2 regions of the Devosia sp. J2-20 genome follow, and region 1 is predicted to be linked to the other one. Evidence: predicted binding sites of a transcription regulator. Region 1 holds the regulator's gene; the other holds the start of a gene.
What was found. Region 1 encodes LexA, which represses DNA repair genes until DNA is damaged. Its sites were predicted from a motif close to TGTTCNNNNTGTGTTCNG; they were not measured.
Positions count from the first base shown of each region.

Region 2: the regulator LexA is predicted to act here: its motif matches at 2,693-2,710, upstream of ssb (single-stranded DNA-binding protein).

Region 1 covers NZ_CM147870.1:1,801,552-1,806,239, forward strand. Annotated here, with positions in the region: gene trpD (anthranilate phosphoribosyltransferase) at 1-452, shown strand, start outside; gene trpC (indole-3-glycerol phosphate synthase TrpC) at 449-1,261, shown strand; gene moaC (cyclic pyranopterin monophosphate synthase MoaC) at 1,261-1,737, shown strand; gene AC0L37_RS08840 (molybdopterin molybdotransferase MoeA) at 1,734-2,936, shown strand; gene lexA (transcriptional repressor LexA) at 3,044-3,757, shown strand; gene AC0L37_RS08850 (YybH family protein) at 3,757-4,131, shown strand; gene AC0L37_RS08855 (GyrI-like domain-containing protein) at 4,187-4,688, opposite strand, start outside.
Region 2 covers NZ_CM147870.1:1,993,459-1,998,146, reverse strand. Annotated here, with positions in the region: gene uvrA (excinuclease ABC subunit UvrA) at 1-1,825, opposite strand, end outside; gene AC0L37_RS09735 (hypothetical protein) at 2,285-2,632, shown strand; gene ssb (single-stranded DNA-binding protein) at 2,919-3,422, shown strand; gene AC0L37_RS09725 (sensor domain-containing diguanylate cyclase) at 3,499-4,688, opposite strand, start outside.

The DNA of each region.
Region 1 (4,688 bases):
ACATGCTGGGCGTTTACGCGCGCGAATGGGTCGAGCCCGTCGCCGCGGCGCTATTGGCCAACCGCGCCATCAAGGCCTGGGTGGTGCATGGCAGCGACGGGCTGGACGAGATTACGGTGACGGGCCCCAGCTTTGTCGCCCAGATTGCCAATGGCGATCTGCGCAGCTTTGAAGTGAGCCCGGAACAGGCCGGCCTGAAACAGCACGATCCCAAGGATCTGCTGGGTGGCGATCCCGAATACAATGCCCAGGCCATCCACGCCCTGTTTGACGGGCAGAGCGGCGCCTATCGCGATATCGTGCTGCTCAATGCCGGCGCGGCGCTGATTGTGGCCGACAAGGTGGCCGATCTGCGCGAAGGTGCAGCGGCGGCGGCCGAGCTGATTGACAGCGGCAAGGCCAAGGACACACTGACCCGCCTGGTGGCGGTATCGAATGGACGCGATGCATGACCGATATTCTCAAACAGATCGAAGCCTATAAGCGCGAGGAAATCGCCGCTGCCAAATCCATGCGGCCCTGGGCCGAAGTGGTGGCCCAGGCACATGATCAGGCGCCGACGCGCGGCTTTATCAAGGCGATCAAGGCCAAGCGGGCCAAGGATGAATATGCGCTGATCGCCGAAGTGAAGAAGGCCAGTCCGTCAAAGGGCCTGATCCGGGAGAACTTCAACCCGACCGAAATCGCCCTGGCTTATGAAGCAGCCGGCGCCGCGTGCCTGTCGGTGCTGACCGACCGGCCCAGCTTTCAGGGCTCGCCGCGCTTTCTCAAGGAAGCCCGCGCGGCGGTCAAACTGCCCGTGCTGCGCAAGGATTTTCTGTTCGAGACCTATCAGGTGGCCGAGGCGCGCGCCTGGGGGGCGGACTGCATTCTGATCATTCTGGCCGCCGTGGGCGATGATGTAGCTCGCTACCTGCTCGATGCCGCCGAAGAGTGGAAGATGGATGCGCTGGTGGAAGTGCATGACCAGCTTGAGCTTGATCGGGCGGTGGCGCTGGGCGCCGAGTTCATCGGCATCAACAATCGCAATCTGCGCACCTTCGAGACGACGCTGGAAACCTCGGTCAATCTGGCCGTTGGCGTGCCCAAGGGGACGCTACTGGTCAGCGAAAGCGGTATCGTCAATCACGAACACCTGCTCAAGCTCGACCATGAAGCCGGTATCGGCAGCTTTCTGGTTGGCGAGAGCCTGATGCGCCAGGACGATGTGACCGCGGCAACCAGAGCGCTATTGCATGGCGCCGCGCAGGCTACGCCCTGATGGCCGACGGGCTCACCCATCTCAATGCCCGGGGCGAAGCCCATATTGTCGATATCGCCGACAAGCCCGCAACAAGGCGGCGCGCCGTGGCACAGGCCCGTATTGTCGGGCAGCCGCAGACGATTGCCACCATTATGGGCGGCAGCCTCAAAAAGGGTGATGCGCTGGCGGTAGCGCGGATTGCCGGTATCATGGCGGCCAAAAAGACCGCCGAGCTGATCCCGTTGTGCCACCCCATCCCGCTGACCAAGGTCAGCGTGGAGATTGCCGAACATGGCGAAGATGCCATCCTGATTGTGGCGACGGCTGAAACCACCGGCCAGACCGGGGTCGAGATGGAAGCATTGGTGGCTGCCTCCACGGCGGCGCTGACATTGTATGACATGGCCAAGGCGATTGATCGCGCCATGGTGGTGACCGATATCTGCCTGATGGAAAAATCGGGCGGCAAGTCCGGGGATTTCGTGCGCGCATGAGCCTGCTCCCCGTCGAAGAGGCCATTGCGGCCATTCTCAAGCGCGTGCCGACGCCGGTCGGCGAAACCGTGTCGCTGGATGCGGCGGCGGGTCGGGTCTTGCTCGAACCGGTCAAGGCCCGCCATGACCAGCCGCCCTTCAATGCCAGCGCCATGGATGGCTATGCCGTCGGTGCCGCTGACATCATGGAAGGTCACAGCCTCAAGGTCGTGGGGACCTCGCAGGCCGGGGCCAGTTATGCCGGACGTCTGGGCCCGCACGAAGCGGTCAGGATTTTTACCGGTGCGCCGGTGCCCGAAGGGGCCGATGCCGTCATCATGCAGGAACAGGCCCAGCTCGACGGCGATCAGGTTTCGTTCAGCATCGAGCCCTTGCCGGGGCGCAATATCCGGGCCCTGGGCAATGACTTCACCACAGGCCAGACGCTGATCGAGGCTGGCGTCCGACTGACCCCGATGCAGATTGCCGTGGCCGCGGCAGCCAATACCCCGACGCTGACCGTGGCGCGACGGCCGCGTATTGCGCTGCTGGCGACGGGTGATGAACTCGCCCTGCCCGGCGCGGCGCTGGGGCCTGACCAGATCATTGCTTCCAACAGCTTCGGGCTGGCGCCCATGCTGGCCCCCTATGCCCATACCATGACCGATCACGGCATTGCCCGCGATGACCGGGAAGCCCTGCGCGACAAGCTCAGCGCCATTCTGGCCGATGCACCGGACGTGCTGATCACGACCGGGGGCGCCAGCGTTGGCGACCACGATATCGTGCAGGAAATTCTCGTTGAACTGGGCGTGACGCTGGATTTCTGGCGCATCAATATGCGCCCGGGGAAGCCCCTGATGTTCGGCACGATCGGCAAGACGCTGGTATTTGGCCTGCCGGGCAATCCGGTTTCGGCGATGGTCACGGCGATTGTTTTCATCAAACCGGCGCTGCGACACTGGCTGGGCCTGACGCCGCAGACGCCCTGGCACCTGCCACTGGCTGCCGCGACCCCAGCCAATACGGCGCGACGGCATTTCATGCGGGCACAGTTGCAGCAGACCCCCAATGGTCCAATGGCGCTGCCAATTTCCCAGACCGATAGTGGGCATACTTCATCCATGGCGCTGGCTGACCTGTTGATTGTGCAGCCCGAACAGGCCCCTGGACAGGCGGCGGGCACGCTGGTCGAAACCATTGTGGTCGACGCCTTCTAGGTTTCGGGCCGCCCCATTTGCAGGAAAATCGTCGGGGATATTGCAGAACATAACTGGAACACATATAGTCGTTCTGTCTATGTTCCGATTCTCACCCCGAGGGGCCTATGCTGACGCGCAAACAACACGAGCTGTTGATGTTCATCCATGAACGGATGAAGGAAAGCGGCATTCCGCCATCGTTCGACGAGATGAAGGATGCCCTCGATCTGGCGTCCAAGTCGGGCATTCACCGGCTGATCACTGCGCTGGAAGAGCGCGGTTTCATCCGCCGCCTGCCCAATCGGGCCCGGGCGCTGGAAGTCGTTAAGCTGCCGGATTCGATGAACCCGTCGCTTGGCGGCCGTAAGGCGCGCTTTGAGCCATCGGTGATCGAAGGCAATCTTGGCAAGGTGGCGAGCCCGCCATCGCGTGTCGCCGCCGATGATGATGGCGTGCGCTCAATTTCCATCCCGGTGATGGGCCGAATTGCAGCGGGTACGCCGATCGAGGCCATTCAGAGCCATTCCCACACCATTATGGTGCCGCCTGAAATGCTGGGCAGCGGCGAGCATTACGCACTGGAAGTGCGCGGTGACTCGATGATCGATGCCGGCATTTTTGATGGCGACACGGTATTGATCAAGAAGCAGGATGCGGCCAGCACCGGCGAGATCATCGTGGCGCTGGTGGACGATGAGGAAGCGACGCTCAAGCGCTTGCGCCGCAAGGGCAATACGGTGGCACTTGAAGCCGCCAACCCGGCTTATGAAACCCGCATTTTCCCGCCTGACCGGGTCAAGGTTCAGGGCCGGCTTGTCGGGTTGCTGCGTAAATATTGATGGGGGCGGCGACGCCCGAAGCGTTGATCGCGGCCTATGGCGAGGCGATCAACACGCATCGCTTCGCGGTCGTCGCGCCCTTGATCGCCCAGGATGCCAGTTTCTGGTTCAATGATGGCTCTCATCTTGGCATTGCAGCGATACGCGATGCCTTTGAAGCCACTTGGGCACGGCTGGTTGACGAACGCTACTGGCTGGAAGACCTGATCTGGATCGTAAAAGGGCAGGATATCGCGGCCTGTCGCTATCGGTTCTGCTACACGGCGGTTGTGAACGGAGATGTTCAATCTGGTGCCGGTCGCGGCACCTGCATTGTCGAGCGGCGCGTGCAGGGCTGGGTCATCGTTCACGAGCATCTGAGCGCCTTGGCCTAGCGGCGAGCGGTGCGTGACTTCGGGAGTCACGGGCGATCAATGCCGGTATTGGCGTTCAGGCCGGACCGGTGGTCTTGATGCGCAATGTGGTGACCCACTTGTCAGGATCGGGTTCCTGCTCCGGGTCGGTCTCGTAGATTTCCAGACGACAGGCAAAGTGATGACCGTCGGACTGGGTTGCGCTATCCCATTCAATGCCCCGCTCCTTGGCCCAGCCGATCAGCATGGCTGTGGCATCATACAGATCGTCATAGGGGCCGGTATGGGTGGTCCAGACGTAATGCCCCGCCGGTAGTTGCGAGAATTTGACGGTGTCGTCACCCGCTGCCGCGCGGTCCACCGGGACCCCGGCTTCCACTTCAAGCGTTCTGGCCATATCGATGCGGTTATATTTGTAGAATGGCGCGCCGGTCGGCGTAATGCCATTGGCGGATAGCCAGGAAAATAGCGCCGGAAAGCCCTCATTTGCGGGCTGCGCCATTTCGGCCATCGATACGGTAAAGCTGATATAGGCGTAGGTCTGGACCGGCAGGTCCTGGAAACGTGGAACAGTCAGC
Region 2 (4,688 bases), 190 kb from region 1:
TGCGGCCCGACAGATATTTGCCGGTCAGCGAATCGGGGTGATTGAGGATGTCCTGCGGCGTGCCTTCAGCCACGATATGGCCGCCATGCACACCCGCGCCGGGGCCGATGTCGACGACATAGTCCGCCGTCATGATGGCATCTTCGTCATGTTCGACCACGATGACCGTATTGCCGATATCACGCAGCCGCTGCAGGGTTTCAAGCAGTCGGGCATTGTCGCGCTGATGCAGACCGATCGAGGGCTCATCAAGCACATAGAGCACACCGGTCAGGCCCGAGCCGATCTGACTGGCCAGACGGATGCGCTGGCTCTCGCCGCCCGACAGCGTTCCCGAATTGCGGGCCATGGTCAGATAGTCCAGTCCCACATCGATCAGGAAGTTCAGGCGCTCACGAATCTCTTTGAGAATGCGCTCGCCGATCAGCTTCTGATTGTCGGTAAAGCGCTCGGGCAGGGCCTCGAACCACTCCGCCGCGCTGCGGATCGACTTCTCAGTGACCTGACCGACATGCAGCCCGTCAATCTTGACTGCCAGCGATTCCGGCTTCAGGCGATAGCCGCCACAGGCCACGCAGGGCTTGGCGGACATGTACTTCTCGATCTCTTCGCGCATGCCGGCGCTCTCGGTTTCCCGATAACGACGCTCGAGATTGCCGATCACGCCTTCAAAAACCTTGCTGGTCTTGTACTGGCGCAAACCGTCCTCATAGACGAAATCAATCTTGGTCTTGCCCGTGCCGTAGAGCACGGCGTGCTGCACATCGAAGGGCAGCTCGTTCCACGCGGTGCCGATCGATGCGCCAAAGTGCTTGGCGACGGCGCTCAGTGTCTGCTTGTAATAGGGTGCGCTGGTCTTGGACCAAGGCAGAATGGCGCCATCGCGCAGCGACAGCGTCGGATCGGGCACGATCTGATCGGAGTCGATCTTCTGCTCGGTGCCCAGGCCATCACAGACCGGGCAGGCGCCAAACGGGTTGTTGAACGAGAACAGGCGTGGCTCGATCTCGGCAATGGTGAAGCCGGAAACAGGGCAGGCGAACTTTTCCGAAAAAGTCTGCTGGCGCGGCGTGCCATCCTCGTTCTTCTCGTCGGCAAACTCGATCAGTGCAATGCCATCGGCCAGCTTGAGCGCGGTTTCAAAGCTTTCGGCCAGTCGTCCCGCGATATCGGGCCCGATGACCAGACGGTCGATGACCACTTCTATGTCGTGCTTGAGCTTTTTGTCGAGCGCCGGGGCGTCTTCAATCTCGTGGTATTCGCCATCAATCTTGACGCGCTGGAAGCCCTTGCGCATCAGGTCGGCGAGTTCCTTCTTGTATTCACCCTTGCGACCGCGGGCGATGGGCGCCAGCAGGTAGAGCCTTGTGCCTTCGGCCAGTTCAAGGGTCTTGTCGACCATCTGGGTAACGGTCTGGCTTTCAATGGGCAGGCCGGTGGCGGGCGAGTAGGGCACGCCGACGCGCGCGAACAGCAGGCGCAGATAATCATAGATTTCGGTAACCGTGCCCACGGTGGAACGCGGGTTGCGGCTGGTGGTCTTTTGCTCGATGGAGATTGCGGGGCTCAGCCCCTCAATATGCTCAACATCGGGCTTCTGCATCATTTCGAGGAACTGCCGGGCGTAGGCGGACAGTGATTCCACGTACCGGCGCTGCCCTTCGGCATAGATGGTGTCGAACGCCAGCGACGATTTACCTGACCCCGACAGGCCCGTCATGACGATCAGGCTGTCGCGTGGCAGCTTCACGTCGATACCCTTGAGATTGTGTTCGCGGGCACCGCGTACGATGATCTCTCGGTTCAGGCTGGGCTTTGGCGTCATCATTGTAGTCCATGGCTCGGTGCGCCAGAGTGGCTGCACAGCGGTCAAACGGTCATTCGGCAGGGCGGGAAGAACAGGAAAATAGGCGCGGCAGGCCCTTGCCGCAAGCCGGCCTCACGCATGGCGGCCCGGCACCACATTCACCTTAGCGTGTCCGCTCACCCTTGCCACGTCGCATATCGCAATCGGAACATAAACGGAACGCAACAGATTCGGTCAAGTTCGACCGTTTTGCATCCGCCCAGTTATGGAACACGCCAATGCGCGCACCGTTCCAAACTGCAACGCGCCAGGTGCCCGATTGGATCGCATTGGTTTGGTGCAATGCTGCTGACAGGATGTGTCAGCAGCAGTCAGCGCGAGCGAGGGCAATCGGTTCCCCTAGGGGCGCCAGCACGTGTTAGGCTGACGTTCGGGCCTGCAATACTGCGGGCCTCTCCCGAGACAGATCGGACTTTTATGCACATCCCCGTATGGACGAAACCTGCGCTTTACGGCGCGGCAGCCGGCGCCATTGCCCTTGCCATTGTCGGCTTTAACTGGGGCGGTTGGGTCACTGGCGGTAGCGCCCAAGAGATGGCATCGACCCAGTCGGCCTCCGACGTCGCGACAGCGCTGACCCCTTATTGCGTGCAGCAGTCGACCTCGGCAGCCAATCGCGTCACCGTTCTGGCCGACCTCAAGGAAGCCTCGACCTATTCGCGCCGCGGCATCATCGAGAAGTCGGGCTGGGCGACACCGCTTGGCGCAGAAGACCCCAATCGCGATCTGGCCAATGCCTGCGCACTGGCGCTCGCCGACGCCTGATCCTGCCCAGTCCAGCGCCTCGAGGCACACAACCTCGGGGCGCTTGACAAATTTGGCGCCCGGAACATAATGTGAACATATGCTGAGCACGACCGGTGCAGCGCCTTTCTTATGTGTTTAAAACACGCTGTTCCCGCGCGCGCCCGGTCAAGTGAAGCGCTATAACCACCTATCTCTGCAGCCCCTGATCAATAAGCCCACGCGCTGGGTGGGTAGGGTCTGCACAACCGTAAGTAAGCGCCCCGCAACCAGGCAGTCCGGGGCTGAATTGAAAAAGGAATGAGCGATGGCAGGCAGTGTCAACAAGGTGATCCTGGTCGGCAATCTCGGCGCGGATCCAGAGGTCCGCAATCTCCCCAGCGGCGGCAAGGTGGTCAATCTGTCCATCGCCACCTCGGAGAACTGGAAAGACAAGAACACTGGCGAGCGCCGTGAGAAGACCGAATGGCACCGCGTGGTGATCTTTTCGGAAGGTCTGGCGCGCGTCGCCGAAAGCTATCTGCGCAAGGGCTCCAAGGTCTATATCGAAGGCCAGTTGCAGACCCGCAAATGGCAGGATCAGTCCGGTCAGGACAAATACTCCACCGAGATCGTGCTGCAGGGCTTCAACTCGACCATGACCCTGCTTGACGGTCGTGGCGATGGCGATAATGCAGGTGGCGGCGATGGCGGCGGTTTCCGCGGCGCCCGCGACAACAATAATGGTGGCGGCGGCGGCGGTGCGCGTCGGCCCCAGGCCAATGCTCCGGCTTTCGAGCCCGGCGGCATGGACGACGATATCCCGTTCTAAGGCGCGAACGCGTCGATACCGGAATGCTCAAAGGGGTTGCGCAAGCAGCCCCTTTTTTGTGGCCTGATAGATGCGGTCAGTGCTTGTGGGTGCGGCTTGTATTGCGTCCGGCAGCCTTGGCGGCATAGAGCGCGGTATCTGCATCATGGAACAGATCGTCGGCCGTGCCGCGACGGTGGCATGCCACCCCGACCGATGCGCTCAGCGCGATGGCGTGACCATTATGCTTATAGGGCTGACCCACGGCCTGCACGATACGATCGCCAAGCGCCGAGATTTCGCTCTCGGTCTGCTTGGGGCCCATCAGTACGGCGAATTCATCCCCGCCAATGCGAGCCAGCAGGCTGGCCTGGTCACAACACGCCGTCAAACGCCTTGCAGCTTCCCGCAGGCATTGATCGCCCAGCGCATGGCCGAAGCTGTCATTGATCTGCTTGAAACCGTCCAGATCCACCAGCAGCAGGCCGCCAATCGGCGCAACCGCCAGATTACCGAGCCGGGTCTGAAACTGACTGCGATTGGCCAGCCCGGTCATCACATCGGTTTCGGCCAGATAGCGGGTCTTGTCCGCCAGCAGCTTTTCCTCGGTAATGTCCTGCTTCATTCCGAAGATACGGACGGCGACGCCATTGCGGGCTTCCACATTGCCGGTCAGGCGCATCCAGCGGCGGGCGCCACTGGCGGTGATGATTTCCGCATCGACCGTGAAATCACTGCAATTGGCGATGGCTTGGGCGCGCGCGGCCTCCATCGTCTGCCGGGATTGGTCCGTATAGTGCCGTAGCGTGACGTCACGGCTCAGCTCGCTGCCGCGTGGCAACTCGAACAGGTCGTAGACGCTGTCCGTCCAGTTCAGCGATTCATCGGCGAGGTCGCAGGACCAGATGCCGATCTTGGCTGTCTGTGAGGCGCGTTCGAACTGGTTCTGTTCAAGCGCGAGTTGAGCCTTGTGCTGCGCGATCTGGCGGGCCAGCCGGTTGATGGTGGCGTCGCTGGTGACCTCGATGGCCAACCCGGCAAGCCGATGCGCCATGGCCTCGCTGCGGGGGCGGGCATCGCTCAGGCTGAGCAGTAGCTTGATTTTGTCGTCGCCCGTTGACAGCACCATGCCGGCATAAAAGCCCAGCGCGGCAGGGCTACCCTGGCTGCGGGCGATATCGACGACGATCAGCGGGCCGTCACTGGCCACGGCGCGCTTCATCCAGGGGCCGAGAAGTCCCGTATCCGGGCTGGCACCACTGGCGGCCAGCAGCCGAAACCCATCGG